4 regions of the Streptomyces sp. NPDC050636 genome follow, and region 1 is predicted to be linked to each of the others. Evidence: riboswitches for the same ligand, from Rfam matches in the RefSeq annotation. Region 1 holds a riboswitch; each other region holds the start of a gene.

Region 1 (7,544 bases):
CGACCGAGCCGTACTCCACCGGCCAGTTGCGCATGAACAGCGCGCGGCCGTCGGCGAACCAGCGGCGGCTCTCCGTCTCGTCCATCGTGGTGGCCTCGTGCGGCATGATCGAGTCCAGCCGGTCCTTGACGTCGGCGACGCCCTGCTGGAGCGCGCCGACCTGCTCGCCCTTCGTGAAGCTGGTCGCCTCCGGGTCGCCTCCGTTGGCCCAGGCGGACTCCAGGGTGTTGACGGTGAGCCCTTCGTACGGCCGCAGCTGGGCGACCATGCCGTACATCGTGGGCGGGGTCCGGCCCTTCTTACCGGCCTTGGCGGCCTTTGCCGCCTTGCGGTTGTAGGCGTCCGCGACCTGGGCGGCGACATTCTTCAACTCGCCCCAGTTGGACGGGGGTTGGTTGTACCCGTACTCGCGGAGGATGTCCTTGCGGTAGTACAGCAGCCCGGCGTCGGTGTTGAAGGGCACTCCCCACACCTTGCCGTCGTACTCCGCCGTCTTGACCACGCTGTCGAGGAAATCGCCGTCCAGGCTCGTGCCCCAGGGCCGGATGACGCCCGCCTCGGCGAACTCGGCGGTCCAGGCCACATCGATGTTGAGCACGTCGTAGTGGGTGTCGCCGGACTGGCCCGCCGCCAGCAGCTGGCTGCGCTGGCCGTCCGCGGTGTCCGGGAGTTTGACGATCCGGACCGTGCGGCCGGTGCGTTTCTCCCAGGCCCGGATGAGGTCCTGGCGGACTCCGGAGCTGCTGAGGTCGCTGCCGGTGGCCAGGACGATCGCGCCCTTCTCGGGCTCGGGCCCCGGACCCGACGTACAGCCGCTCGCCGCCGCCGTCAGCGTCAGGCACAGCAGGGCGGCGGGCACGGTGGCACGCGGAGCTCTCATCGGTCCCCCATCCCGGCCGTGCCGATGGAGGCGACGAGTCCGGCCAGCTGATCGGGTGCGTCGGGACCGCCGGGCACGCACCGGCCCTTGGACGCGTCGGCCAGTCCCTGGAGGGTGAAGGTGTCGCAGCCGTCGGTGCCCAACGCCAGTGTCAGGACCGGCACGTCGGGTGCCGTCTTGAGGAGCGCGGTGAGGGTCTTCTCCACGCCCGCCGCCCGCCGCGGGCCGCCGTCGTCCTGGTCGAGGATGAGCACGATGGCCTTGTTGGTGGCGGCGGATTCCTTCATCTCCCGTACGGCGGCGGTCAGCGCCTCCTCCATCGCGGCGCCGTGCTCGACGAGTTCGCCCTTCGCGATCCGGTCCAGCGCGGCCTTGCCGGGGGCCGGGTCGGCGCTGCCGAGCGGCACGGCCCGACCTACCGCTTCGGGGTCGGTGGGGCGCGTACGGTCCGGGAAGGTCCACAGGCCGTACGTGTGGCGGGCGCCCACCATCTCCAGGGCGCGGCCGGCCGCGCTGAGGGCGACCGGGAGCTTGCCGCCCTCCGCGAGGGAGGTGGAGGTGTCGAAGAGGATCAGCACCTGGCTGGACTTCTGGGCCTTGGCATAGCCGTCCAGCACCCGGGCCACCTGGTCGCCGCCCGCGGTGAACGGGATGACGGGGGCGTCGAGATCGGCGTCGGCGCGGCTGTTGAGCAGCGGTGAGCCGTGCTGCGGACGGGGCATGCCACCGTCCTCGCCGGGCACCCCGCGGTAGCCCTGCGCGATGAGGGTGCGCTGGCCGCCGTCCGGGGAGCGGAGCCAGGCGGCGAAGCGGTCGACCGCGGCCTGCCGGGGGGTGGCGTCCGCGGCGCCGTCCCAGTCGACCCGGATCAGCGGGTGGTCCAGCGCCGGGACGTTCTTGGGGTAGTAGGCGGCGTACCGGTTGCCGGGGGCGAGTGGCGCGTCCAGGGCCGGGCAACTGCCGATGGCGCGGCCGAGGTTGAAGTCGGCGAGGGACTTCTCGGAGACCAGGGGCGCCGACCGGGTGTGCCGGCCGCCGCCGGGCCGGCCCGGGGCCGGGGCCGGACGCAGCGAGCACAGCAGCTCCGTACTGCCCGCGTACTGGCTGCCCGGGGCGGAGAGCCGCCCCTCGGCGTCCTGGGCGAGCTGGGCGTCGGGCGGGCCCGCGGAGCCGATCTGAGAGCCGTTGTTGGCGAGGTAGAGGCCGATGGTGTGCAGCAGGCCGGTGCCGGACAGCACCGGGCTGGGGCGCAGCAGCTTGAGATCGGCGTGGTCGCTGTCGGTCCCGGTGAGCAGGTCCTGCCAGGAGGCGCCGATCCGTTCGACGTCGGCCGGCCGAGCGTTCGCCGGGATGCCGACGACCAGCGGGGTGTACGCGACGGGTCCGGTGTTGCGCAGGGTCGCCGGGGAGCCGTCCGCGGGCATTCCGCGGCGGGCCTCCTCGTAGTCGGCGGTGGATTCGGGGATCCACAGGTCGGGCTGCGGTCCCGGCCGGTGCAGCGGGTCGATCCCCTCGTCGTCCTGCTGCCCCTTGCCGGACCCCGCCCCGGAGCCGTGGGCCTGGCCCTGCCAGCGGTCGGCGGCCGCGAAGCCCTGGTCGACCTGGTCCTTGGCCGCGGAGTAGACGGTGATCTGGGCGCGCCGGCAGCCGTCGGGGAGACCGCCCTCGCCGTTCAGGGGGCGGGTGTTGAGGTCGGACATCTCGTACGTGAACGCCGCCTGGCGGAGGGCGGGTTCGGCCTCGGGGGCGGTGAGCAGCCGCAGTTCGAGGGCGGGCGGGCAGGTCGGTTCGCCGCCCTGGAGGTTCAGGAGGACGACGCCGGCGGTGGCCGGTACGAGGATGATCGCCAGGACGAGCAGCAGCCTCAGCCAGTGCTGGAAGTGCGACTTCGCCCGGCGGCGGAACCGGATCCGCAGCGGGGTCCGGGGCCGGACCTCCGGGGTGGCGAAGGAGAGGATGACGTCGTCGACGGTGTTCTGCTTCGCCGAGCGGGGCTCCCAGACGTCGCCCATCGGGGTCTGCTCGTGGGCGAGCCGTTCGCGCAGCGCCCGGACGAGATCCTCAAAGGTGACGAAACCCTTGCCGGGTATGCCGGATTCCAGGATCTGCACCGCGGCACGGGTGAAGAGGGAGCCGCCGGCCGGTTCGTCGCCGCTGAAGATACGGCGGTTGGGCTGTGCGGCCATCAGCAGCGACATGGGTTTGCGGCGGGAGTGGAAGGTTTCGTCGGCGTTGCCGGAGTAGCAGCACTCCAGGACGATCACGATCCGGTCGGCCCGTGCGTTGTCGAGGTAGGACAGCACCATGTCCTGCCAGGAGACGGTCTTGTGACGCTGCCGGGTGGCCGAGACGCCGACCATCAGTTGCAGGTCGCCGCCGTCGCGGCCGACCCAACCGTGGCCGGAGAAGTGCACCAGCAGCAGTCCGCGCGCCTCCTTGGTGACGGCGTCCAGCGCCTGCTCCAGCTCCCACGGCTCCCGGGGCCGGCAGATGACGACCTCGGGCCCGGTGAACAGATCGGTGCCGGGGTCGATCAGAACGCGCTTGAGCTCGTCCGCGTTGGCCTCCACCGCGGGGAGGTCCGGCAGGTTCTCGTACTCGCTGACACAGATCAGCAGCGCCCGGTTGACCTTGCCCCGCGCGTCGTATTCCGACATCGGGTTCAGCCCTGCCGGGTGCTGCCGCCCTCGTCCGCCGGGCCGCCGGGGTCGGGGGCTTGGGGGGCCTCGCCCGGCCGACCCGCGTCACCGATGACGACGACGGCGGGCTCCTCGCCTTCGGCGCGTTCCTCTCTGCGCCGCCGCAGCCACTCCCGCAGGGCGATGCTCAGGCTCTTGGTGAGCTCCGCGGCGACCGCGCCGACGATGACCAGGATCAGGTCGTCGACGCCGACGGCCATGTCCCCGAGGTCCGTTTCGTCCGTGCCGTGCGTCGCGTCCGCCGGCGCCGGCCGCACCGTCCAGTCGTGTCCCTGGTGCCGCAGCCATGGCTCGCGCTCCAGCCACGCCTTGAGATCCTCGATGTCCTGGTGCGGATTGTCCGTGCCCGTGATCCGGATACGGATCTCCTGGCGGTCAGCGCTCTCCGGCATCCCCCGGCCCCCTTCCGGCGGCCCCATTGCCCACCGTGCAACAGATACTGACGTGAGATCAGGGACCTGGGCAACCCTCCGTGACACGACCACCACCCTGTGGCGTTGACCACACCCTCCACCACAGGGCTGCGTCGCAGGTCAGGGGTGAGTTGACGGGCATTCGCGGGGCGTGGTGGACTGCCCGGGCCATTCGGCGACAGTTGAGGAAGTCCGGTGCGAATCCGGCGCGGTCCCGCCACTGTCACCGGGGAGCGTTCCTCCAGCGAAGGTCACGGTCCGCTTCGCGCCTGCCCGCAGGGCAGGGTGCGTACGGACTGGAAGGCCGGGGGAAGCGCCGATCCGGGGAGCCAGGAGACTCTGGTCGCCGACACGTCGAGCCAGGGCGCGGACCCTGAGTGAGGACATACCGCCATGCCCGGCCACAGTTCGAGATCTTCCCTGACTCCTGCCCCAAGTGCCGTCGCAGCGGCCCTTCGAGGCCTGACGGCGGTCTGATCCGGTGCGCGGCGAACACGCGACGTACGCGTGCGGCGCGGTCCTCGGTTTTCTCGGCGATCTGATCGCGGCGGATCCCCGGCGCGGGCATCCGGTGGCCGCGTTCGGCCGGGCCGCGGGCGCCGTCGAGCGCCGGCTGTGGCGCGATCACCGCGGGTACGGAGCGGCACATGCGGTGCTGTGCGCGGGCGGCGCGGCGGTCGGTGCCGCGGCGCTGCAACGCGCGGTACGGGGTTCCGGGCCCGCCTCCGCCCCCCTGCGTACGTCCGCCCGGATCGCCCTGACCGCGGCCACTGTCTGGGCCGTGCTGGGCGGCACCTCGCTCGGCCGGGAGGCGCGGGCCGTCGGCGGTGCGCTGACGGCGGGTGACCTGGACGTGGCGCGGGAGCGGCTGCCGCATCTGTGCGGGCGCGATCCGCAGGCGCTGGACGGGCCGCAGATGGCCCGCGCGGTGGTGGAGTCGGTCGCGGAGAACACCTCGGACGCGGTGGTGGGTGCCCTGGTATGGGGCGCGTTGGGCGGTGTGCCCGGCCTGGTGGCGTTCCGGGCGGTGAACACCCTGGACGCGATGGTGGGCCATAAGTCGCCGCGCTACCGCCGGTTCGGCTGGGCCTCGGCGCGGCTCGACGATGTGGCCGGGTGGCCCGGCTCCCGGCTGACCGCCGCGCTGACGGTGCTCGCGGGCCCCGGCCGGCGCGGCGCGCTGCGGGCCTGGCGGGCCGACGGCGGCGCGCATCCGAGCCCCAACGCGGGCCCCGTGGAGGCGTCGTTCGCGGGTGCGCTGGGCATCCGGCTGGGCGGCACGCTGGCGTACGGCGGGCGGGTCGAACACCGTCCGGTGCTCAACGGCGGGGCGCCGCCGCCCGGCGTACCCGATATCGAGCGGGCGGTCCGGCTCTCGCAGCGGGTGAGTGTGCTGGCGCTGGCGACAACGGTCGCGGGGCGGCTGGCGGTGGGCGCGGCGCTGCGCGCGGCGCACCGTGAGCCGGGTTCCCGGCAGATGAGGAGGACCCGGTGAACGGGCGGTTCAAGGCGTCCGGCGGGGCCGTCGGCGGTGGCCTGTTGGTCGCCGGTACGACGTCCGACGCGGGCAAGAGTGTGGTCACGGCGGGCATCTGCCGCTGGCTGGTCCGGCAGGGCGTCCGGGTGGCGCCGTTCAAGGCGCAGAACATGTCGCTGAACTCGTTTGTGACGCGCGAGGGCGCCGAGATCGGGCGGGCCCAGGCGATGCAGGCCGCCGCGGCGCGGGTGGAGCCGACCGCGCTGATGAACCCCGTACTGCTCAAGCCGGGCAGCGACCGCAGCAGCCAGGTGGTGCTGCTGGGGAAGCCGGTGGGTGAGTTGAGCGCGCGGGGGTACCACGCCGGGCGCCAGGAGCAGTTGCTCGGCACCGTCGTGGAGTGCCTGGAGGAGCTTCGGGGCACGTATGACGCGGTGATCTGCGAAGGGGCCGGGAGTCCGGCGGAGATCAATCTGCGGCGCACCGACATCGTCAACATGGGCATCGCGCGGGCGGCGCGGCTGCCGGTCGTCGTGGTCGGCGACATCGACCGCGGCGGGGTGTTCGCCTCCTTCTTCGGTACGACGGCGCTGCTGAGCCGCGAGGACCAGGCTCTCGTGGCCGGTTACCTGGTCAACAAGTTCCGCGGCGATGTGACGCTGCTGGAGCCCGGACTGGACATGCTCAAGGACCTGACCGGGCGGCCGACGTACGGTGTGCTGCCGTTCCAGCACGGCCTCGGCATCGACGAGGAGGACGGGCTGCGCGTGTCGATGCGCGGCGCCGTACGGGAGTCGGTCGTGGCTCCCCCAGCTAACGCTGGGAGGTACCCCCAGCCGCACGGCGCGGACGTGCTGCGGGTAGCGGTCGCCGCCGTGCCGCTGATGTCGAACTTCACGGACGTGGACGCGCTGGCCGCCGAACCGGGCGTGGTGGTGCGGTTCGTGGACCGGGCCGAGGAGCTGGCCGACGCGGATCTGGTGGTGCTGCCGGGGACGCGTGGCACGGTGCGGGCGCTGGAGTGGCTGCGCGAGCGCGGTCTCGCGGCCGCGATCGCCCGGCGGGCCGCCGAGGGCCGTCCGGTGCTGGGCATCTGCGGCGGGTACCAGATGCTGGGCGAGCGCATCGAGGACGAGGTCGAGTCGAAGGCGGGCACCGTCGACGGGCTGGGACTGCTGCCGGTGCGGGTGCGGTTCGCGGCGGAGAAGACGCTGGCGCGGCCGGTCGGCGAGGCGCTGGGCGAGCCAGTGGAGGGATACGAGATCCACCACGGGGTCGCCGAAGTCACGGGCGGGGACGAGGCGTTCATGTCCGATGACCAAGGGCACAGTCTGGACGGCTGCCGGGTCGGCTCCGTATGGGGCACGCACTGGCACGGCTCGCTGGAGAGCGACGGCTTCCGGCGGGCGTTCCTGCGGCGGGTCGCGGCGGACGCGGGCCGGGCCTTCGTACCGGCCCCGGACACCGCCTTCGGCACGCTGCGCGAGGAGCAGCTGGACCGCCTCGGCGATCTGATCGAGGAGCATGCGGACACCGACGCACTGCTGCGGCTGATCGAGAAGGGGGTGCCGGAGGGACTGCCGTTCGTGCCTCCGGGAGCGCCATGAGGGGTACGCAAGGGACGAACCGGGAGCCGGCCGACGACGTGAAGGACGACGTGGAGGACGACAAGGCATGACCATCGCGCACAACACGACCCCGCAGTACCCCTTCACCGCTGTCGTCGGCATGGACGATCTGCGGCTCGCGCTGCTGCTGAACGCGGTGAGCCCCGCCGTCGGCGGTGTGCTGGTGCGCGGCGAGAAGGGCACCGCCAAGAGCACCGCGGTGCGTGCGCTGTCGGCGCTGATGCCGACCGTGGACGTCATCACCGGCTGCCGCTTCGCCTGCGCCCCCGCCGCCCCCGACCCCGGCTGCCCCGACGGTCCGCACGAGGCGGGCGCGTCCGAGGACCGTCCGACGCGGATGGTCGAACTGCCCGTCGGCGCCTCCGAGGACCGGCTGGTGGGTGCCCTGGACATCGAACGGGCGCTGTCGGAGGGCGTGAAGGCCTTCGAGCCCGGACTGCTCGCGGA
Region 2 (7,544 bases), on a different contig from region 1:
TGGCGACCTCGGGGTTACTGCTGCCCACCCGCACCTCGGCCGGGATGCCGCGCAGCTCCCTGGCGCCGGTCAGGTAGAAATTGCGCCAGGTGCCGTTCTCGCAGCCATGGCCCAGCCGGTCGTAGACGGCGGCCAGCTCCTGCCGCGCGCCGGAGTGTCCGGGGTCGGCGAAGACGGCGTGGTTCAGGAGCGTGGCCGCGAACCGCAGATCGCCCGCGCCGGCGTACCGTCTGCCGCTCTCCACCGTGGCGTCGACACCGCCCAGGGCCTCCACGTAGCGCTTGGCCTGCTCCACCGGCGGGTGCTCCCACAGATGCGCGGGGTTTCCGTCGAACCACCCCATGTAGCGCTGGTAGATCGCCTTGACGTTATGGCTCAGCGAGCCGTAGTAGCCATGGCTGGCCCACACCCTGTCCAGGCTCGGGGGCAGCCGCAGCTCCTCGGCGATCTCGGTGCCGGTCAGCCCCTCGTTGAGCAGCCGCAGCGTCTGGTCGTGCAGATACGCGTACAGGTCGCGCTGGTTCGCCAGCAGGGCCCTGATCCGGTCCTGGCCCCAGGTCGGCCAGTGGTGGGACGCGAACGCAACCTCCGCGTCGTCGCCGAAGAGGGCGAGGGCCTCGTTGAGGTAGTGGGACCAGATCCTGGTGTCGCGGACGACCGCACCACACAGCGTCAGGATGTTGTGCATGGTGTGGGTCGCGTTCTCGGCCATGCACAGCGCCTGATGCGCCGGGAAGTGGAAATTCATCTCCGCGGGCGCTTCGGTCCCCGGGGTGAGCTGGAAGACGATGCGCACTCCGTCGACGATCTCTTCCTGACCGGTGCTGGTGATGTCCACGGTCGGCGGGATGAGGGTGAGGGTGCCGGTGGAGCTGGTGGTGCCGAGGCCGCAGCCGATCTGGCCGGCCGGCCCCTTGGGGAGCTCCGCGCCGTACATATAGGCGGCGCGCCGGGCCATGGCCGTGCCCGCGTACACGTTCTCGCTGACCGCGTGCTCCAGGAAGCCGGCCGGGGCGAGGACCGGTACCGCATCGTGACCGTTCGGCAGCACACCGCGTCCGCCGCCGAAGTGGTCCGGGTGCGAGTGCGTATAGATCAGGCCGGTGACCGGTCGGTCACCGCGGTGCTTGCGGTAGAGCTCCAGCGCCGCGGCCGCGGTCTCGGCCGAGATGAGCGGGTCGATGACGATGACCCCGTGCTCCCCCTCGACCAGGGTCATGTTGGACAGGTCGAGGCCGCGCACCTGGTAGATGCCTTCGGTCACCTCGTACAGGCCCTGTCTGCTCACCAGTCGGCCCTGGCGCCACAGGCTCTCGTTCGCCGTGTCGGGGCAGTTTCCGGCCAGGAAGTCATAGGCCTCGGCGTCCCAGACCACCCGGCCGTCCCCCGTGACGACCTGGGGCGGGTCGAGCAGGGCGATGAAGCCGCGGTCGGCATCCGCGAAGTCTTGGTGGTCGTCGACGGGCACAGCAGTCACAGGGCGCCACCTCTCCGGCGTGTCAGGCCACCGTCAGATGACCCACAAGGGAGATTTACCCGAATTTGGCCGGTTATTGCATGCCTGGGCGGGCCAGAGTCACGCGCCTTCGGCGGCGGCCCGCCCCCACGTATCCGAGGGCGGGCGTCGCACCGGGCGGCCGTCACACCGGCGCGGCCTCGATGACGGAGAAGCGGTTGGGCTTCGGCAGCGGCGTGACGGTCCGGACCGCGAAACCCGCGTCGCGGCACAGCCGCTCGAAGTCGTCCCGGGTACGCTCCCGGCCGCCGAGATTGACCAGCATGTTGAGATCACTGAGATAGACGCCGGCGGCGGACGGGTCCACGACGGGCGGCAGCACCGGCTCGACGATCAGCAGCCGGCCGCCGTCCGGAATGACCCGCCGGCAGTGCCGGAGGATGCCCACGCACTGCTCGTCGTTCCAGTCATGGATCACGCTCTTGAGGAGATACAGGTCCGCGCCTTCGGGAGCGGTGGCGAAGAAGTCCCCGGCCACCAGGGAGGAGCGGCCGTCCAGCCCTTCGCGTTCCAGCTTCGCAGCGGCCTGCGCAAGGCCCTCCGCGGTGTCGAAGACGATGCCGGTCAGCGCCGGATGTGCCGCCAGGATCGCGGCGAGCAAGGTGCCGTCACCACCGCCGATATCGGCCACGGTCGCGAAGGAGCCGAAGTCGAACGCCGCCGGCACCCGAGCGGCCGTATCGCGCGTGGCCTCGCTCATCGCGGCGTTGAACTCGGCGGAGAGTTCCGGCTGTTCGGCGAGATAGCCGAAGAAGTCCTTGCCGAAGACCGCGTCGAACGACGGTCCGCCGGTGCGCACACTGTCACCCAGGTGCTCCCAGGCACGGAGTATGGCGGGGTCGGTGAACAGCCGCACGAACGACCGCAGCGACTCCGGCCGGTCGCCGCGCAGCAGGTCGCCGACCGGGGTGACGGCGAAGCCGCCCGACGCGCCCTCGACGAGCAGTCCCAGCCCGGCCAGCGCGCGGAGTAACCGGCCCATCGCCTGGGGCTGGGCCGCACACTCCGCCGCCAGTTCGTCCGCCGTGCGCTCACCGTCGCCGATCAGATCGACGACCCGTAGACGGACTGCGGCGCCCACCGCATGTGTCGCCATGGCGCCGAACACGATCCGGGCCAGCGTGTCCCGGGCCTCATGGGATGACTGATTCTCTTGCGGCATGGTGCGGCACCTCTCTGAATCGTCTCTGGTCAACGGCGTTACGGGCAGGGCTCCGCAGGGCACAACAACGCCTGTGACGCTGTACGTCCGGCCCGCAGCGCCAGCCTAGCCCGCCTCAGTAAGGTAAACCTAAGTTCGCCGGAATTCGAGGCAACGCCCCCCACTCAACCCGCCCGTACGGCACGCCGGTTCAGCCCTGCCGGGAGAGGAGGGACGCCCCCGTGTCCCCCGACGACAACTGCCAACTCTGCGATCTCGCCGAGAGGTTCCGCCACGACGCCGCGCCGCGTCCTCGCGCCCGCACGACAGGCTCCTGCGGCGCCCGGCGGCCGCTTGTGGACCGGCCCGGCACCGCCTGGCTGGTGCTGGCCGCCGCGATCGGCGGCCTGGCCACGGGCATCGCGCTCGCGCACGGCCTGCTCATCGCGGGCGGGTTAATGCTGGCCGGTCTCTCCGGGGAGTATTTCGACCCCGGCACCGCCCCCACCCACGGGCGGGCCGACCGGGGCGCGGAATAGGGCCCCGAACACCCCCGGTGCCACAGAACGCCCGGAGACACATTGCACGGCCCGCCCACCGTCTACGGACGGCGAGCGGGCCGGCGGCTTTTCACACGCACGCTCCCGAAGGGAGCGCATCACGTGGCACGGCGGCTCTTCCCTGCCACGCCGACACACATCGCACCCAGCAGGAGCGTCAGGGCGCCGATGACGATGTTGTTCACGATGACGCCTGCGTCCGGACTGCTCCCGACGACCCAAGGCGAAATGATCAGCCATGCGCCCATCGCGCACATCGCACCACTCAGGCCGTACATACGGTCCGGCGTGACGGTGAATCCGATCGCCAGCAGCGAGATCGCGATGCCGAGGATGAGGTTGTGCAGGACCAGTGCGGGCTGTGAGGCCGCGAAATGGATGACCCACGGTGAAATGGCGCAGTACAGGCCGACCAGGAACACCGGTCCGTCCACGAGTACTACGTCACGCCCGCCGAGGACGCGGTCGTATCGAGCTGCCATCTCTGAAGCGTCGGGGTGACCTGCGAGGTCTCCCCTGGTGTGTGAGACGTCGGCCATGCGACTCGCCTCCTTCGTCCGCAAGCCTGGCCGGATTCGCGTGGCATGGGGCCGCGCACCTTTATTCTGCACTTATGTCGCCTTTATGTGTAGATGGTGGAGGCGGCAATTTTCCCGGCAGCGGTGTTGTCGCGCACCGCGCCCGCAACCCCTTACCCCCGACCTCGCCCACGGCCTCATCCACTGCCCTCTTCACGGCCTCCATGGCCCAGCGACCGACCCAGCCCCAGGTTCCAGCGCCCGCTGCGACCGCTCAGCTCGGTCGCGGTCAGCGGGGCCACATCCAGCCGCCAGAACGCCTCCATCGGGAGCCGGAGGGCACACACCGTGGCGGCGCGCACGACATCCGGCTCCACTACGGCGAGCACGCGCCCCGACTCGGCGGCCACCCCCGTCAGCCAGGCCCCGACCCGGTCGCAGAGCTGCCGCAGCGATTCGCCGCCATGCCCCGCGAAGCCGGGATCCGAGAGCCAGGCGGACACCGCCTCCGGCTCGGCGTCGGCCACCTCCGCCAGGCTCCGGCCACGCCACCGGCCCATCGCACAGCCCGCCGGCGCCGGCATGGGCTCCGCCGGCAGCCCGAGTTCCTCGGCCGTACGACGACACCGCATCGACGGCGAGACCATGATCCGGTCGGCGCCCGGCAGCGTTCCGGCGGCGGTCCGGGCGCGGCGCAGTCCGGCCTCGCTCAACGGACCGTCGTCGTCGAAGCGCACCTCGCGCTGCGCCAAACCCGCGGCCGGTGAGATCAACGTCACCCGAGTTGTCATGCACTCTTCCCCAGCTCTTTCCGGACATCCACAACAGATCGCCCACCAGGGGAAGTTGACCGGCCGATGCGCCCTGTCCTGCGCCCCTCCGCCCCCTGTGCGGCCTTGGCCATGTGGCCGGTTCGCGATACCTTCCCGATGATATTGACGACGACATGACGGAAGCCGGTGGGATCCCGGCGCGGTCGCGCCACTGTATGTCCGGTTTTGACTCAGCCCAGCAGGGCCGGGACCGGGCAAGCCAGACCCGGCATGTCGTTACGCACTCCATCTACAGGGACGCGAGTTCCCCTTCTCAGGAGGTCCTGCCATGGCTCAGACCATCGCTCCGCCGGCCGCCGGCACCATCACCCCGGCCCCGCTCCCCCTCAAGGCGCTCGCCCCCTGGGCACTGTTCGTCGGCGTCCTGATGCTGGTCCTGCTGTACTTCATCGGCGCGGAGCAGGGTGCCACCTCGGTGTTCTCCGGTACGGACGTTCACGAGTGGGTCCACGACGGACGCCACCTGCTCGGCTTCCCCTGCCACTGATCGGACGCCGCACCCATGAACTCCCTCACCATCAGAAATCTTCTGGTGCGCGGCATGCTCGCCGGTCTGGCGGCCGGTGTCCTCACCCTCGTCGTCGCCTACTTCCTGGGCGAACCGCAGGTGGACGCCGCGATCGCGTTCGAGGAAAGCCACAGCCACGGCCATGAGCACGAGGTGGAGGCCGTCAGCCGCGGTATGCAGTCCACAGCGGGCCTGGCGACCGGCATCCTGGTCTACGGCGTGGCGCTGGGCGGTATCGCCGCCCTGGTCTTCTGCTTCGCACTGGGCCGGATCGGCCGCTTCAGCACCCGGGCCACGGCCGTCCTGGTGTCCGGCGGGGCGCTGCTGGTCTATCTCGTACCGTTCCTGAAGTACCCGGCCAACCCGCCGGCCGTCGGCGACCCCGACACCATCGGCCAGCGCACCGCCCTGTACTTCCTGATGATGCTGCTCGGCATCCTGCTGGCCGTCGGCGCGACGATTCTCGGCCGGCGCCTCGCTCCCAAGCTGGGCAACTGGTACGCCACGGTCGCGGGCGGCGCCGCGTTCGTGGTCGCCATCGGGATCGCGTACGCCTTCCTGCCGGCCTACGACAATGTGCCGCACGGATTCCCCGGCACATCGCTCTGGGAGTTCCGGCTGTCGACGCTCGCCGTTCAACTGGTGCTGTGGACCGCCTTCGGGCTGATCTTCGGTCATCTCGCGGAGCGCGTCGTACCGGCCAAGGAAGCCGCGGCTGCCACTGAGGCCAAGGCCGAGACCGAGGCCGCACCGGCGGCGACCTGACCCGGCACGCGCCGGAACATCGAGGAAGGCCCCGCGACGCCGATCGCGGGGCCTTTTTCGCTGCGTGGCCTTTCTGCTGCGAGACCGTTGCAAGACCATTTCGCTGCGGGGCCTTCCTCACTGCGCTCGTCAGAACAGGCCACGGACGCCGTCCAGGTGCGGCAGGTCGTGGTCGAGCCGCTCCCGTTTGGTCCGCAGATAGCGGATGTTCTCCGCGCGGGGCGGCATCAGCAGCGGGACCTGTTCGGCCACGGTGATGCCATGTCCGATCAGCGCCTCGCGCTTGCGCGGATTGTTCGACAGCAGCCGCACCGAGTGGACGCCGAGGTCCCGCAGCATCTCGGCCGCGACGCCGTATTCGCGGGCGTCGACCGGCAGACCGAGTGCGATATTCGCCTCGACCGTGTCCAGCCCGTCCTCCTGCAGCCGCATCGCCTGAAGCTTGGCCAGCAGTCCGATTCCCCGTCCCTCATGACCCTGGAGATAGACGAGAATGCCGCACCCTTCCGCCACTATCGCCTCCAGTGCGGCGGACAGTTGATCGCCGCATTCGCAGTGCGTGGACGCGAAGGCATCTCCGGTCAGGCATTCTGAATGCACCCGGGTCAGCGCCGTCTCCCCCATGACATCGCCATGGACCAGCGCCACTTGCTCGATTCCGCGATGGCGGTCCAGATAGCCGACGGCGAGGAATTCACCGTAGGTGGTGGGCAATCGGACCTCCACCATCCGTTCCACACGAGCGGCGTCATGCAACACGACATCAACATCGACATCAGCATCGGGGTCCGTCATGCCGCGATGGTACCCAGTGAAGAAACGATCCGCTCCGTTCGCTCACATCACGACAAGGTGTCCCAAGTGGGCGTCCTGTGCGATGGGTTGGCGGCAGGCCGCCGAAGCGCCCGCCGCACGGCACGCGCTGCCCCCTGTCGGCCTATGCTTCACACCATGACCGCTTCGGGACATCGGACTCCGGCCCTCGGCCTGCTGCCGGCCGACACCACGGAGGACGTACGGGCACGGCAGCCGGAAACAGCCGTACTCCCCATCGGCAGCCTCGAACAGCACGGCGCTTTTCTCCCGTTGACGACCGATACCGTGATCGCCTGCACCATCGCGGGAGAAATCGCCGCGGCCCACCCCGTCCAGCTGCTACCGCCGCTGACCATCTCCTGCTCGCACGAGCATGCCGCATGGCCGGGAACCGTCAGCATTTCGGCACGGACCCTGCACGCCGTGGTGACGGATATCGCCGATTCGCTTCGCCGGTCCGGTATCGGCACCCTGATTCTCGTCAATGGCCACGGCGGAAATTACGTGCTGCGCAACGTGGTTCAGGAATCCGCCGGAAGCGGGACGCGTATGGCCCTCTTCCCCGGCTCGGCCGACTGGGACGCAGCACGCGCACGGGCCGGGGTACGGACGTCTTCGCACAGCGATATGCATGCGGGGGAATTGGAGACGTCCATTCTGCTGCACGCCCATCCCGAACTGGTCAGGCCCGGTTATGAATCGGCCGATCACGTGGCGGACGAGCGGAAGCATCTGCTGACCCTCGGTATGGCCGCCTATACCGAAACCGGGGTCATCGGCCGACCGTCCCTGGCATCCGCCCGGAAGGGAAAGGAACTGCTGGCCGGTCTGGTCGAGGCGTTCGGTGAGTATGCGGCGCTGCTCGGCCGGGACCCGCGAGGGTGAGG
Region 3 (7,544 bases), on a different contig from region 1:
ACGAACTTCCTCCCGTGACACGCACCGCCCACTCCCGTGCAGCCGTCGCGTCCTCGCCGAACCGCCCCGCTGATCCACGCCGACGAGGAGGCCCGCACGCCTCCAGATCCGCCTGACCGCGACAACTCGCGACAGCCACAGCGCCCATACAGCACCCATACAGCACCCATACAGCACCCACCAGAACGTGCGGGCCCTTGAAGCCGGTGTTAACACTGAGCTATTGCACGAATGCAAAGGGTGATCTGCATGAGTGGATGCGGTTCGGCCGTGAAACAGAGCCCCCGAGTGGACCCACAGGAATCACCGTGCGCAAAGCCGCCAACGCCACCACCGCAGCGGAAGGCTCGTCCTCCGCCCCCGGCCCCGGCCCCGGGAAACCGGCCGACCGCTCCCGGCTCGCCGCTCTCGGACGGTTCCTGGTCCGCCGCCGCGTACCCGTGCTGCTCGCCGTGCTGCTGGCCGTGGCGGCCGCCATCCCGGTCGGCGGAGGTGTCGCCGACCGGCTGTCCAGCGGCGGCTTCACCGACCCGGCGGCGGAGTCGTCCAAGGCCCAGGAGTTCCTCGCCGACCGCTTCGGCTCGGGCGTGCCCAATCTGGTGCTCCTGGCCCACGCCCCGGGACCGGTCGACGACCCCCGGACCGCGACCGCCGGGCAGGACCTCACCCGGCAACTCGCCCAGGAACCCGGCGTACTGTCGGCCGTGTCGTACTGGACGACCCCCCGCGCGTCGGCACAACCGCTCAAGGCCCGCGACGGGCGCTCGGCGCTGGTGCTCCTGCGGCTGGGCGGCGACGAGGACCGGGTACGGGCCACCGCGAAGGAACTGGTCCCCCGTTTCACCGGCCGCCAGGGGGTGCTGCGGCTCTCCGCAACCGGGGAGGCGCAGATCTCGGCGGAAGTCCAGGAGCAGAGCGAGCAGGACCTGTTCCGGGCCGAGGCATACGCGGCACCGGTCATCCTGCTCATCCTGCTCTTCGTGTTCGGCAGTGCGGTGGCGGCCGGCCTGCCGCTGCTCATCGGGGTGTTCTCCATCCTGGGCACCTTCGTCGTACTGCAGGCCCTCTCCCGCCTGACCTCGGTCTCCGTCTTCGCCGTCAACATCACCACGGCGCTGGGACTCGGACTCGCCATCGACTACAGCCTGTTCATCGTCACCCGTTTCCGGGAGGAGATGGCCCGCGGCCTCGGCACCACCGAGGCCGTCGCGCAGAGCGTCCGCACAGCCGGGCGCACGGTGCTGTTCTCCGCGTTGACGGTGGCCCTGTCGCTGTCGGCCCTGCTGGTCTTCCCGCTGTACTTCCTGCGCTCCTTCGCCTACGCGGGCGTGGCGGTGGTAGCGCTGGCGGCCTTCGCGGCTGTGGTGGTGCTGCCCGCGGCGCTCGGCCTGCTCGGCCCGCGGATCGACGCGCTGGACGTGCGGCGGCTGTTCCGGAGGAGACCGAAACCGAGGGCCGCCGACCAGGGCACAGGGCCCGGACAGGCCGCCGGGGCCGCAACAGGCGGCTTCTGGCACCGGCTCGCCACCGCGGTCATGCGGCGGCCGGTGTTGTGCGCGGTCGGCGTGGTCACCTTGCTGGTGGTGCTCGGCCTGCCGTTCACCCGGGTCTCGTTCGGCCTGGTCGACGACCGGGTCCTGCCCGGCGATGCGCCCGCACACCGTACGGCCCAGTTCGTGCGGGAGGAGTTCGCGAGCCGCGAGAACTCCTCCCTGTCCCTGGTAGTGCCCGACGCCGGCGGCTCCGGCGACCGGCAGCGGGTCGCCGCCTACGCCTCCCGCGTGTCGGCCATGCCGGGTGTGACCCGAGTGGACACCGTCACCGGCTCCTACGCCGCAGGGCGGCAGGTGGCGGCCCCCTCCGCAGTGTCCGCCTCCTTCGCCGCGGGCGGTGCCGGCTGGCTGTCGGTGGTGCCGTCGGTCGAGCCGTACTCCTCCGCCGGGACCGAGCTGGTGGAGCGGTTGCGGGCGGACAGCGCGCCGGGCACGGTGCTCGTCGGCGGTGACGCCGCAGTGCTCGCGGACACCCGTGACACACTCGCCGACCGGCTGCCCGAGGCAGCACTGATCGTCGGCGGCACGACTGTGGTGCTGCTGTTTCTCTTCACCGGCAGCCTGCTGATCCCGTTCAAGGCCGTACTGCTCAACCTGCTCAGCCTGACCGCGACCTTCGGCGCCATGGTGTACGTCTTCCAGGAAGGCCACCTGCGTGCCTTGGTCGGCGACTTCACGGTGACCGGCTTGGTGGACATCACCATGCCGGTGCTGATGTTCTGCGTGGCCTTCGGGCTGTCCATGGACTACGAGGTGTTCCTGCTCTCGCGGATCAAGGAGGTGTACGCCGAGACCGGGGACAACACGCTGGCCGTCGCCGTCGGGCTGGAACGCACCGGACGCCTGGTCAGCGCCGCGGCCGCACTCGTCGCCGTCGTCATGATCGCGCTGGCCACCTCGGGGATCACCTTCCTGAAGCTGTTGGGCGTGGGCCTGGCACTGGCCGTGCTGCTGGACGCCACACTGGTGCGCGGCGTGCTCGTACCCGCCGTGATGAAACTCGCGGGCCGGGCCAACTGGTGGGCGCCGCGCCCACTGCGCCGCCTGCACGCCAGGCTGGGGCTCACCGAGGAGTGAACGGTCCGCAGCCATGTTCCATCTTGGGCTGGTGCACTCACCGCGCGCCGCCTTGTCTACCCTGAAGCCGCAGCTGGTTCGCCCCGACCGCCAGACGGGGTGTCGTAAGAGGGAACCCGGTGGGAGTCCGGGACTGCCTCGCAGCGGTGAGTGGGAACGACCGACGTCATGAAGCACTGGGTCCGCATGTGGCCTGGGAAGCGACGGCCAGTAGGTGTCCCGTCCTTCGGGATGTGCCCACGAGTCCGAAGACCTGCCACTGCTCGTGCGGGGTGTGATCGCCGCGCACGCATCCACGGCGACCCGGCAGCGGGACCGCGGAGCTGGTGGTGCGTTTTCACCTCACCCTGCGTACGTGCGGGGTGGGCGGGCCCGCATCCCGTTCTCGGCCCGGCACCGGTCCTCACGACGACTCGCGAAGGAGAGTTTCGTGCCTGGCGAAACGAGCACCCCCTCCACCCCCTCCCCCGGAACACCCCGCCCGAGCGGGCCTTGTGTCCTGCTCAAGCATGGTGAGATCTTCCTCAAGGGCCGCAACCGGCACCGGTTCACCGAGCGGCTGCACGGCAACCTCCGCCATGCCCTGCGGGACATCGGCGGCTCCACGTGGATCAAGTCCGGCCAGAACGTGACCGTGCTCGGCGGCGAGGTCTCTCCGGACGTCCTCGTGGAACACGCCCGCCGGGTGATCGGGTTCAACTCGGTGGAGCCCGCCCTGCGTGTCCCGAGCGCCGTAGCGGACATCACGAAGGCGGCCGTGGACGCGCTCGCCGCCGCGCGTGCCGAGCGGCCCGGAATCAGTTTCGCCGTGCGGGTCAAGCGCCGGGACAAGAGCTTCGAGATGACCTCGTCGCAGTTCGAGCGCTTTCTCGGAGCGCGCGTCCGGGAGGCCCTGGGAGCCCTGCCGGTGAACCTCTCCCACCCCGATGTACGGGTCTCGGTCGAGATCGACCACGAGGAAAGTTATGTCTCCTGGACCCGTCACCCGGGGGCGGGCGGACTGCCCGTCGGTTCCAGCGGACGTGCCCTGGTGCTGCTCTCCGGAGGCTACGACTCGCCGGTGGCGGCCTACCGGGCGATGCGCCGCGGTCTGCACTGCGACTTCGTCCACTTCACCGGCGCTCCGTACACGAACGCCGCTTCCGTGTACAAGGCTTACGCCCTCGCCCGTGAACTCAACCGCTACCAGCCCGGCGGACGGCTGCACGTCATCGCCCTCGGCCACGCGCAGAAGCAATTGGCCATAGCGGGGGCCGGCCGGCTGCAGGTCGTCGCGCAGCGTCGGCTGATGGTCCGCGCCGCTTCCGCGCTGGCGGGCCGGACCCGGGCGGAGGCGCTGGTGACCGGTGACAGCCTGGGTCAGGTGGCCAGCCAGACCCTCGCGAACATGGCCGCCGTCGACGAGGCCGCCACCCTTCCCGTTCTGCGGCCGCTGGTCGGCTGGGAGAAGCAGGAGATCATCGACGAGGCCCGGTCCATCGGCACCGCGGAGATCTCCGTACTGCCGGATGAGGACTGCTGCAAGCTCCTCGCACCGCCCCGCGTCTCCCTCCGCGCCGGGCTGACCGACCTGCGCTCGGTGGAGAAGCGACTCGACCTGGACGACCTGGTGGACAGTCTGCTGCGCGACGTCCAGATCATGTACCCGGGAGAGTCCGACGGGGAGACGGCTCCCGGCGCGGACCGCCCGGACGGGGGCCCCGCGCCCGATCGCCCCGGTCCGGCCGTGTGCGCGACGGCACCGTCCGCGGCGGTGTCCTCATGACCGGAGGGGACCGACGGCAGGTCCTCGTGATCGGGATCGGCTCGGGGAATCCGGAGCATGTGACGCTGGCCGCCGTACGGGCCATGCGGGACTGCGATGTGTTCTTCCTGCTCGACAAGGGCGCGCGGACGTCCGAACTGACCCGGCTGCGCAGAGATCTGGTGGCCGAGCACGCTGGTCCCGGGCACAGGGTGGTCGAGGCCGACGACCCGCGGCGTGACCGGTCCCCCGCGAGTCCGGCCGGTTACCGGGCCCAGGTCGTCGAATGGCGCCACCGCCGCGCCGCCCTCTACGAGCGGCTCATCCGAGACGAACTGGCGCCGGGCCGGACCGGAGCTTTCCTGGTGTGGGGCGACCCCGCTCTCTACGACAGCACGATCGACACGCTGGAGGAGGTCGCCGCCCGGGGTGCGGTGCCCTTCACGTACGACGTGGTTCCCGGGGTGAGCAGCATCTCGGTGCTGGCCGCCCGCCACCGCACGACGCTGACCCGGCTCGGCCGTCCGGTCCGGATCGCCCCCGGCCGGCACATCGCCGGATCCGGGCTCGCCGAGGGCGAGGACGTCGCCGTGATGCTCGATGTCGGTGCGGCGCTCACCGCGCCCCGGGAGGAGGGCCGGTGGATGTACTGGGGCGCCTACGTCGGAACGCCTGAGGAACTGCTCGTCTCCGGTCCGCTGGCCGAAGTGGCCGACCGGGTGCTGGAGTTGCGCGCGGCGGCCCGGGAGCGTCATGGCTGGATCATGGATGCCTGCCTGCTGCGTGCCGGTCCTCCCGGGCCGTCGCCGGATGCCGTTCCCTCGGCGTCCGGCTAGCGCCGAGGGCCCGACCCTGCCCCATCGGACAGGCCCTGGGCCCGAAGGCGGGTGGCGCCGCCCGAGGGCCCGTCCGGTCAGCGGTGGATGAACTCCGGCGGCCGTTTCTCGACGAAGGCGCTCATGCCCTCCTTCTGGTCCGCGGTCGCGAATACGGCGTGGAACAGACGTCGTTCGAAGCGGACGCCCTCGGTGAGGGTCGTCTCGAAGGCTCGGGAGACCGCCTCCTTCGCCATCATCGCGACGGGCAGCGACATTTCCGCGACGGTCGCGGCGACCGCGAGGGCCTCGCCGAGCAGGTCGTCCGCAGGGACGACCCGCGAGACCAGGCATGCGCGTTCGGCCTCCCCGGCGTCCATGGTGCGGCCGGTCAGGCACATCTCCATCGCCTTGGCCTTGCCGACGGCGCGGGTCAGTCGCTGGGAGCCGCCGATGCCCGGGATGACACCCAGCTTGATCTCAGGCTGCCCGAACACGGCGGTGTCGGCGGCCAGCAGGATGTCGCAGAGCATGGCGAGTTCGCAGCCGCCGCCGAGGGCGAAGCCGGAGACGGCCGCGACCGTCGGCGTGCGCAGCTGTCCGAGCCGGTCCCAGGCGGTGAACCAGTCGCTCAGGTACATGTCGAGATAGCCCTGCGGGGCCATCTCCTTGATGTCGGCTCCGGCCGCGAACGCCTTCGCCGAGCCGGTGAGCACGATGCAGCCGACGTCCGGGTCCCGGTCCAAGCCCTCGGTGGCCGCGACGACTTCGGTCATCACCTGGAGACTGAGGGCGTTGAGCGCCTCGGGTCGGTTGAGGGTCACCAGAGCGGTGCGGCCCTTGCGTTCGACGAGGATGGTCTCGTATGCCGTCTCGTAGGGGTGGGTCATGCGGGGGTACCGCCTTTCGTGTCGCTCCTGGGTTCGGCCCCGGGCTCGCAGAGCACTCCGTCCCGCAGGGTCCGCAGGATTCCGGAGAAGTCCTCGTTCGCGCCGTTTCCCGCCGCATATGCGGTGTACAACTCCGCTGCTCTCAGGCCCAGTTCGGCACGCACACCGCCCGCACGTACTGCATTGGCGGCCAGCCCGAGGTCCTTGGCCATCAGCGGTGCCGCGAAGCCGGGGAGGTAGTCGCGGTTGGCGGGGCTGGTGGGGACGGGGCCCGGCACGGGGCAGTTGACGGTCAGTGCCCAGCACTGACCCGAGGCGGTGGAGGCGACGTCGAAGAGGGCCTGGTGGGACAGGCCGAGACTCTCACCGAGAACGAACGCCTCGCTCACGGCGATCATCGAGATACCGAGGATCATGTTGTTGCAGATCTTCGCGGCCTGCCCCGCGCCCCTCCCGCCGCAGTGCACGGCCTTCTTGCCCATCGCGGCGAGCAGCGGCTCCGCCTCGGTGAACTCGGTCTCCGCTCCGCCCACCATGAAGGTGAGGGTGGCGGCCTCGGCGCCGACCACCCCTCCGGAAACAGGCGCGTCCAGAGCTCGCATCCCGGCGGCGACGGCGGCTTCGTGGGCGGTGCGCGCGTCGGCGACGTCGATGGTCGAGCAGTCGATGAACAGCGTGCCGGGCCGGGCGGCGGCCAGCAGGCCCTCGTCCTGGTACAGGGCCAGGACATGGCGCCCTGCGGGCAGCATGGTGATCACCACGTCCGCCGCGGCCGCGACCTCCGCCGCCGAGCCCGCCGCCGTGGCTCCGGCGCCGGCAGCGGCGGCGAGGAGGTCGGGCATGAGGTCGTAACCGATCACCCGGTGGCCCGCTTTGACGAGGTTGGCGGCCATCGGACCGCCCATGTGGCCGAGACCGACGAAGCCGATGGTGAGGGTTTCGCCGTTCACCAGGGCACCTCCTGTGAGGATGCGAGTGGGGCGAGTCCGAGTCCGGACGATTCGCGTGGTGCGAAGAACCGGTCCACGTCCGCGTCGGTGACCTCGGCGAGAGTGGCCGGGGACCAGTGCGGATCACGGTCCTTGTCGATGACCTGGGCGCGGATGCCCTCGGCCAGGTCGGGCCAGGACAGGGCGGCGCAGGAGATCTGGTACTCCTGTTCCAGTACGCGTTCCAGAGGCCCGAGCCGCAGTGCACGGCGTAGCGCGGCGAGCGTGACCTTGAGCGCGGTGGGCGACTTGGCGGCCAGGGTCTCGGCGGCCCGCGCGGCATCGTGCGAGGGGTGGGCCCGCAGGCGGGCGATGATCTCCTCCACCGTGTCGGCGCGGTAGCAGGGGTCGATCCAGGCCCGCTGCCCGGCCAGTTCAGCCGGCGGCGGCTGCCTCACGAAGCTCTCCAGGGCGTCCCAGACCCCCTTGGTGGCGAGGTCGTCCAGCAGCCGGGGCACGAGGGCGGAGGGGACGAA
Region 4 (7,544 bases), on a different contig from region 1:
GCCCGGGGAGCGGCCGCCGCCAAGCCCCCGGCCGCCGGGGCCGCGCCCCGGCCCATCTCCACCGCGCCGCTCGCGCCCAACCAGCGGGCCCGCGCCGAGGGCCGGTCGCCGATCATCCCGCCGGGCCTGAAGCCGGCCGCGCTGACCGCCGGGCTCGCCCTGCTGCTCGCGGTGACCGCGCCGCTCGGCCGTTGGGCGCTCGTTGTGCCGGTGGTGCTGCTGCAGGCGGTCACGGCCGCCGGCTGGTTCCGGCTGAACGGCATGTGGCCCGCCCGCCAGGGCATCGCGCTCGCCTTCCTCGCCGGTCTGACCACGGACATCGCGCTACTGGCCACCGACCGCGAGAACGCACCCGTCGTGGCCATCGGCACGCTCGGCGTCTGGTGTCTGTTCGTCCTCATCCTCCAGCTGCGCAACCGCAGCAGCGCCGACGAGCGGATGTACGCACTGACCGCCGGCCTCACCTCGACCGCGCTGGCGGTGCTCGCCGCCGGCCAGCTCGCGGCCGCCTCACACGCGGTGACGGTCGGCGCCGCCGCGGTCGGTGTGGCGACGCTCGCCCGCGCGCTGCCGCTGCCCTCCGCCGTCTCCGTGACCGTCGCGCTGGCGGCCGCCGTGGGCGCCGGTATCGCCGCCGGCCAGCTGACCGGCCTCGGGCCCTCCGGCGCTTTGCTGGGTCTGGCGGCCGGCGGCTGCGCCCTGACCGGCCTCCGGGTGGCCAGCTACGACTACCCGTCCCGCTTCGTCCACATGACGGCCGGGGTGGCCCTGCCGCTGACCCTCGCCGCACCGGCGGTGTACGTCCTGGGCCGCGCACTGGGCTAGGTGTATCGACCCGCAGGGTTGTCGTACGGGACTTGCTGCCCGTCTCCGGGGAGGCGAGAGATCGCGCCTTACGGAGGCGGGCAGCAGCGTTCCCGGACCGACTCGTCTAGGCTCCCCGAAAGCGCAGGCAGGGGGCCTGCACCGATCAGACGGCCGGGCTTCCGGCCGTTGTGTGGGGGTAGTGGTTCGATGCGTGCACTACGGGTGCTGCTGTTCATCGCCGTGATAGTCGTGGCGCTTCTGGTGGCCGGCGACCGGATCGCGGTGAATCTCGCCGAGGACAAGGCCGCGGACAAGATCCGCAGCAGTCAGGGGCTGGACCGGACGCCGGACGTCTCGATCAAGGGCTTTCCGTTCCTGACCCAGGTCATCGGCCGCAACCTGACCGAGGTGGACGCCGAGCTCGGTGGCGTCGAGGCCAGCGCCGACGGGCGCACGCTGCGGGTGGAGAAGCTGAGCGCCCAGTTCCACGACGTCGAGCTGGGCAGTGACTACACGTCCGTCAAGAGCGCCGCCTCGGCCACCGGCGACGCCCGGATCTCGTACACGGATCTGACCAAGGCCGCGGGCGGCGGCGTCAAGATCAGCTACGCGGGCCAGAAGAACGGCCGCAGCCAGGTCAAGATCACGCCGAATCTCCCGGTCCTCAGCTCGCTGGAGGTGACCGGCTCGCTCAGCGTCGACGGCACCACGGTCCGGCTGCGCGCCGACAGCGTCCCGATGATGTGCAAGGCGATTCCGGGTTGCGAGAGCAAGGTGCGCACCCAGACGGACCACGAGTGGAAGCTGGCGCAGTTGCCCGGCAACCTCAAGCTGGAGCGGGTGGAGACGATGCGGGACGGCATCTCGATCGCCGCCTCCGGCAAGAACGTCAAGCTCCCCGGCTGACGCCGGACCCCCGGCCGGCGAGGATTCGCGGCGGGCCGCCCCACCGGCCCGCCCGCCCCGGCCGACCTGCCCCGGCCCGCGGGCCGCAGCCCGCCCCCACCAGCACACTGTCCACTTTTTGAGACGCGGCAGTCCGTACGCCAGACCCCCCATGGGCGCACCGACTCCCCGGGACGGCAGGCGGCCACCTGCCACCCGCATCGATCCCACATCCCGGACAAACGCGTCTCGTCATTTGACACGCCGGTGACACGCCCCGTCGTCCCTCCCTACGATCGGGGCCATGCAGAGCGCATTGAGCGGTCTCCGTCCGCGGGGACAGGCGGTACTTACGAAGCGGCGGGCAGTGGACCTGTGCCGCGTCGCCGCCATGCTCTGTCGCCCTGTCTGACGGGCCCTCCCACCCCCGTCCTCACCCGGTCGGCCCGCTCGGGCCGCCCCCGCAGGTAACCCGCGCAGCGCCGCGCGCATACCCCGGCCCCCATACGGGAAGTGCCCTGAGCGCGCACTCGGCGTAACCGCGTGTACACGCACACCCCTCAACTGCCCCCCGCAACTGCCCCGGAGGAGAAGAAAATGAGCCGTAGCGACGTCCTGGTGGACGCCGACTGGGTCGAGGCCCACATCGATGACCCCAAGGTGGTCATCGTCGAGGTCGACGAGGACACCTCGGCCTACGACAAGAACCACATCAAGAACGCGGTCCGCATCGACTGGAAGCAGGACCTCCAGGACCCGGTGCGCCGCGACTTCGTCGACCAGGCGGGCTTCGAGGCGCTGCTCTCGGCCAAGGGCATCGCCAACGACGACACCGTCATCCTCTACGGCGGCAACAACAACTGGTTCGCGTCCTACGCCTACTGGTACTTCAAGCTCTACGGCCACGGCAGCGTCAAGCTCCTCGACGGCGGCCGCAAGAAGTGGGAGCTGGACTCCCGTGACCTGGTCGACGGTGCGCAGGTGCCGCAGCGCGCGGCCACCGAGTACAAGGCCAAGGCCCAGGACACCTCCATCCGCGCCTTCCGTGACGACGTCGTCGCCGCCATCGGCAGCCTGAACCTGGTCGACGTCCGCTCGCCCGACGAGTTCAGCGGCAAGCTGCTCGCGCCGGCGCACCTCCCGCAGGAGCAGTCGCAGCGCCCCGGCCACGTGCCCAGCGCCCGCAACATCCCGTGGTCCAAGAACGCCAACGACGACGGCACCTTCAAGTCGGACGACGAGCTCACGGCCCTCTACCAGGAGGAGTCCGTCGACCTGGCGAAGGACACCATCGCCTACTGCCGTATCGGTGAGCGCTCCGCGCTCACCTGGTTCGTGCTGCACGAGCTGCTCGGCCAGACCAACGTCAAGAACTACGACGGTTCCTGGACCGAGTACGGCTCGCTGGTCGGCGTGCCGATCGAGCTCGGCGCCAACAAGTAAGTCCGGCGAAAACCCCAACCCCTCAAGGAAGTACCCATGTGTGGAGCACAGGCCGGCGGCCCCGACGCCTCGACCATCAAGCCCGGTGAGACCACCATCCAGGGCAGCGTGACCCGCGACGGCGAGCCCGTCACCGGTTACGTCCGTCTGCTGGACAGCACCGGCGAGTTCACCGCCGAGGTCCCCACCTCGGCGACCGGACAGTTCCGCTTCTACGCGGCCGAGGGCACCTGGACTGTGCGTGCACTCGTCCCGGGCGGCACCGCGGACCGCACCGTCGTCGCCCAGCAGGGCGGCCTGGCGGAGGTCGCCATCGCCGTCTGACGACGCTGCCGGCCGGAGGGCCGCACCCCTGGGGTTTGGACACCTGGGCAGGGGTGCGGCCCTCCGCGCTGTCCGGGACCGGCGGCGCCCCGCGCGCCTCTTCCCGCCGGGCGTACCGACTTCCTCCCCGCCCCGCCCGGATCTACCGTGGACGTATGTACGCGCACAGTCGGCTGCCGGCGCCACAACGCCGTCATCGCAAGTACTTCATCTTGATGGGCGTGTGCATCGTGCTGTTCGTGCTGGCCTGGAGCGTGGTGCGGCTCTGGTCGATCCCGGTGGCCGTGGGCATGTGCGTCGTCGCCATGGTCATCCCGCCGATCGCCGCGATCATCGGCAACCGCAGGGAGCCCGGCGAACGCTGGTGGGACGAGAGCGGCGACCCGGAGTCCGACCGCTGGTGGCGCGAGCTGGACGACCACAAGTGATCACCGGTGGCGGCGGGAGCGGCGGTCAGTAGACCAGCGCCTGCACCCCGTCCGCCATGATCTCGCTGACGAAGACCTGCATCCCGGCGATCCGCGCGCCCTCGATGAGGTCCTTCTCCTCGATCCCCCGGCGGGCCGCGCACTGCGAGCACACCGTGATCACGCCGCCGCCCGCTGTGATCCCCCCGATCAGATCCGGCAGTGGTGCCGCGTGCGGCAGCTCGAACTCGGCCGCCCGCCCCGGCAGCGCGTACCACGTCGACTCCCCGGTCAGGAACAGCGAGACCTCGGCCCCGCTGGCCACGGCCACCGCCGCCGCCGTGAACGCCTGAGAGCACCGCTCGGGCGCGTCCGCCCCTGCCGTCGCCTTGATCACGAGCTTCTTCTTCGCCATGCGGCCAGACTAGGGTCTGTCCGATAGGTCAGGGCCTAGAGGTGCAGCAGGATGGGGGTACCCCTGCTCCTTAAGAGCTTGGCGGCGGACCTCACAGCGCCGCTGCCACGGTCGCCGACTAGACTCGCAGGCGGTCCGTAACCTCACTCCGTCCAAGGAGCGCGCTCGTGCTTGAGGCAGTCTTCACCACCCTGCTCGTCCTCGTCGGCGTCGGCGTGGTCGCTTTCGCCGGTCTGACCTGGAAGAAGCTGTACCAGGGCCAGCGCTGACCTGCCCGTCCTCCGTACGAGCGCGTCGCGCACCCCTCCTTTCGCCCCCTAAAGATCGCCTGAGCTCATGATCGAGATCCCGTCCGACCTGAACCCGGCCCTCGTGCCGCTCGCCTTCCTCCTCGGCAACTGGGAGGGCGCGGGCGTCGCCGACTTCCCTGGCACCGAGAAGTGCAACTTCGGGCAGGAGGTCACCTTCACCCACGACGGCCGTGACTTCCTCGAATACACCTCGCACAGCTGGGTGCTCGACAGCGAGGGCAAGAAGGTCCGCCCGCTGGAGACCGAGAGCGGCTACTGGCGGATCGACGCGGACCGCAGGGTCGAGATCGTGATGATCCGCGACCAGGGCGTGGTCGAGGTCTGGTACGGCGAGCTCGCCGACCGGAAGCCGCAGATCGACCTGGCCACCGACGCCGTCGCGCGCACCGCGGCCTCCGGCCCGTACAGCGGCGGCAAGCGGCTCTACGGCTATGTCAACGGCGACCTGATGTGGGTCGGCGAGAAGGCCACCCCCGACGTGCCGCTGCGCCCGTACATGTCGGCGCAACTGAAGAAGGTCGCCGATCTGAAGCAGTGGGCGGAGAGCCTGCCCGACGACATGCCGGACGGCGTCTCCTTCTTCAACCCGGACGGCACGCCCTACAAGGGCTGACCGGCACAGCAGCACAGCAGCACAGCAGCACCCAGTACGACCCAGCGTTACGCGCCCCGCGGGGGAAGTCCGGTGAGAGTCCGGCGCTGACCCGCAACGGTTGAGCGGAAGCCCCTTCCGCAAGCCCGATCACCCGCGGCGGCGCCTGATCCTGACAACTCGCCGTGGACTGCGATGGGACACCGCCGTTGCCTGGGGGCACTCCCCCGGCCGGCGCTGGGGGGACCCCCGCTCAGCGTCAGCTGGGGGCGCTCCGGGCCGCCGCTCCTTTCCGCATGGACGCGGCCCGAGCCGAAGGCTCCTCTTGGCACCCCCCGCCCGTACCGCCCCCTTGGCGGCCGCGCTCTCCCTCGCCCTCCTCGGCTCCCTGCTCTGCGGGGTCGGCCTCGGCGCCGCCGGGGTGAGCTGGCCGCAGGTGCTGCGCTATCTCGGCGCCGGGCTGACCGGCGGCACCATCGCGCCCGACGAGGTCCCCGCCTACACCATCGTGTGGGAGCTGCGCTTCCCACGGGCCGTGCTGGCCGCCGTCGTGGGCGCCGGGCTCTCCGCCATCGGCGTGGCCGTACAGGCCATGGTCCGTAACGCCCTCGCCGACCCCTTCGTCCTCGGCATCTCCTCCGGCGCCGCCGTCGGCGCCAACGCCGTGCTCCTCTTCGGGGCGCTCGGCACGCTCGGCGTCTGGGCACTGTCGGTGTCCGCGTTCGTCTCCGCGCTGATCGCGATGGTGCTGGTGTACGCGGCGGCCCGCACCGTCCACGGGCTCACCCCGCTGCGCCTGGTCCTCACCGGCTCGGCCATGTACTACGGCTTCTCCGCCATCACCACCCTCATGGTGTTCACCGCCGACCGCGGCGAGGCCGCCCGCTCCGCGATGATGTGGCTGCTGGGCAGCCTGAGCGGGGCCGGCTGGGGCTCGGTGCCGATAGCCGCGGCCGCGGTGGCCGCCGCGCTGGCATATCTGCTGCTCTCCGCGGGCCGGCTGAACGCACTGGCCATGGGCGACGAGACGGCCGCCGCCCTCGGGGTCGACGGGGAGCGGCTGCGCCGTGAACTGTTCGTCGTCGCCGCGGCGGTCACCGGCGCGGTGGTCGCCGTCAGCGGCGCGATCGGCTTCGTGGGCCTGATGGTGCCGCATGTGACGCGGATGCTGGTCGGCGCCGACCACCGCCGGGTGCTGGCCGTCGCGCCGCTGCTGGGCGCGGTGCTGCTGGTGTGGGTCGATCTGCTGTCCCGCGTACTGCTGGCACCCGTGGAACTCCCGGTGGGCGCGCTCACCGCCGTGATCGGCGTGCCCTGCTTCGTCCTGCTGATGCGGCGGCGCGGCTACACCTTCGGAGGCGGCGCCTGATGCGGATCGACATCGAGGACCTGTGCGTCGAGGTGGCCGGAAACCGCCTCGTCCACGACATCGCGCTGCAGGCCGGCAGCGGGCGGCTCGTCGGACTGGTCGGCCCCAACGGCAGCGGCAAATCCACCCTGCTGCGCTGCGTCTACCGCGCGCTGCGCCCGGCCGCGGGGACGGTGCGGCTGGACGGCGCGGACCTGCACGCCATGGACACGCGCGAGGGCGCCCGGCGGCTGGCCGCGCTCCCCCAAGAGGCGTCCACGGAGTTCGACTTCACCGTCGCCGAGGTCGTCGCGATGGGGCGGCTGCCGCATCAGCGCGGCTCGGGCCGGGCGAGCGCGGCGGACACCGAGGTGTGCGGGCGCGCGCTGACCCGGGTCGGCGCGGACCATCTGGCCGAACGGGGCTTTCTCAGCCTGTCCGGCGGCGAGAAGCAGCGGGTGCTGATCGCCCGCGCGCTGGCCCAGGAGCCCGAGGTGCTGGTGCTCGACGAGCCCACCAACCACCTTGACATCGCCCAGCAGTTGGAGGTCCTGGCACTGGTCCGGGACAGCCGGCTGACCGTGCTCACCGCCCTTCACGACCTCAATCTGGCCGCCGTGCACTGCGATGAGCTCTACGTCATCGCACACGGCCGGATCGTCGACTCGGGCCCGCCGCACGACGTCCTGACCCCCGAGCTGCTCGGCGAGGTCTTCGGCGTCCGCGCGCACCGCGTACGCCACCCCGAATCCGGCGCCGTACAGCTCCTGTTCGACCGCCTCAGCCCCTAAGGACCAGCCGCCATGCCCCGCCGCGCCCCCGTACTGCTCACCGCCCTCTCGCTCGCCGCCCTCACCGGCTGCGGCGCGCAGGTCTCCTCCGACGCCAAGAGCGCCCCGGCCCGCTCCGGCCACTACCCCGTCACCATCGAGAACTGCGGCGTCAAGACGACGTACGACAAGGCGCCCCGGCGCGTGGTCACCAACGACGTGGGCATCGCCGACATCATGTT

Evidence for each region. A riboswitch is a leader RNA that binds a small molecule or an ion and turns the genes downstream of it on or off. The one in region 1 is predicted to bind cobalamin.
Region 2: linked by a shared signal. The riboswitch ahead of AB0I10_RS32715 (CbtB-domain containing protein) and the one ahead of AB0I10_RS31380 (cobalamin biosynthesis protein) in region 1 are both predicted to bind cobalamin.
Region 3: linked by a shared signal. The riboswitch ahead of thiI (tRNA uracil 4-sulfurtransferase ThiI) and the one ahead of AB0I10_RS31380 (cobalamin biosynthesis protein) in region 1 are both predicted to bind cobalamin.
Region 4: linked by a shared signal. The riboswitch ahead of AB0I10_RS14525 (iron ABC transporter permease) and the one ahead of AB0I10_RS31380 (cobalamin biosynthesis protein) in region 1 are both predicted to bind cobalamin.

Annotation. Positions count from the first base shown of each region.
Region 1 is NZ_JBFAIP010000072.1:12,984-20,527, reverse strand. It holds gene AB0I10_RS31395 (extracellular solute-binding protein) at 1-880, opposite strand, end outside; gene AB0I10_RS31390 (caspase family protein) at 877-3,537, opposite strand; gene AB0I10_RS31385 (hypothetical protein) at 3,543-3,971, opposite strand; cobalamin riboswitch at 4,176-4,332, shown strand; gene AB0I10_RS31380 (cobalamin biosynthesis protein) at 4,474-5,487, shown strand; gene AB0I10_RS31375 (cobyric acid synthase) at 5,484-7,076, shown strand; gene AB0I10_RS31370 (putative cobaltochelatase) at 7,144-7,544, shown strand, end outside.
Region 2 is NZ_JBFAIP010000080.1:11,855-19,398, forward strand. It holds gene AB0I10_RS32690 (alkyl sulfatase dimerization domain-containing protein) at 1-1,477, opposite strand, end outside; gene AB0I10_RS32695 (methyltransferase) at 1,641-2,678, opposite strand; gene AB0I10_RS32700 (hypothetical protein) at 2,900-3,196, shown strand; gene AB0I10_RS32705 (SPW repeat protein) at 3,316-3,756, opposite strand; gene AB0I10_RS32710 (histidine phosphatase family protein) at 3,933-4,526, opposite strand; cobalamin riboswitch at 4,628-4,793, shown strand; gene AB0I10_RS32715 (CbtB-domain containing protein) at 4,837-5,055, shown strand; gene AB0I10_RS32720 (CbtA family protein) at 5,071-5,841, shown strand; gene ribA (GTP cyclohydrolase II) at 5,971-6,636, opposite strand; gene AB0I10_RS32730 (creatininase family protein) at 6,793-7,542, shown strand.
Region 3 is NZ_JBFAIP010000044.1:15,710-23,253, forward strand. It holds gene AB0I10_RS26275 (MMPL family transporter) at 309-2,630, shown strand; cobalamin riboswitch at 2,688-2,906, shown strand; gene thiI (tRNA uracil 4-sulfurtransferase ThiI) at 3,061-4,395, shown strand; gene cobF (precorrin-6A synthase (deacetylating)) at 4,392-5,210, shown strand; gene AB0I10_RS26290 (enoyl-CoA hydratase) at 5,288-6,079, opposite strand; gene mmsB (3-hydroxyisobutyrate dehydrogenase) at 6,076-7,029, opposite strand; gene AB0I10_RS26300 (enoyl-CoA hydratase/isomerase family protein) at 7,026-7,544, opposite strand, start outside.
Region 4 is NZ_JBFAIP010000014.1:42,540-50,083, reverse strand. It holds gene AB0I10_RS14565 (hypothetical protein) at 1-825, shown strand, start outside; gene AB0I10_RS14560 (DUF2993 domain-containing protein) at 1,015-1,713, shown strand; gene AB0I10_RS14555 (Ms5788A family Cys-rich leader peptide) at 1,997-2,104, shown strand; gene AB0I10_RS14550 (sulfurtransferase) at 2,290-3,135, shown strand; gene AB0I10_RS14545 (DUF1416 domain-containing protein) at 3,172-3,459, shown strand; gene AB0I10_RS14540 (DUF3099 domain-containing protein) at 3,615-3,887, shown strand; gene AB0I10_RS14535 (DsrE family protein) at 3,913-4,281, opposite strand; gene AB0I10_RS14530 (FABP family protein) at 4,618-5,205, shown strand; cobalamin riboswitch at 5,233-5,361, shown strand; gene AB0I10_RS14525 (iron ABC transporter permease) at 5,510-6,553, shown strand; gene AB0I10_RS14520 (ABC transporter ATP-binding protein) at 6,553-7,323, shown strand; gene AB0I10_RS14515 (ABC transporter substrate-binding protein) at 7,336-7,544, shown strand, end outside.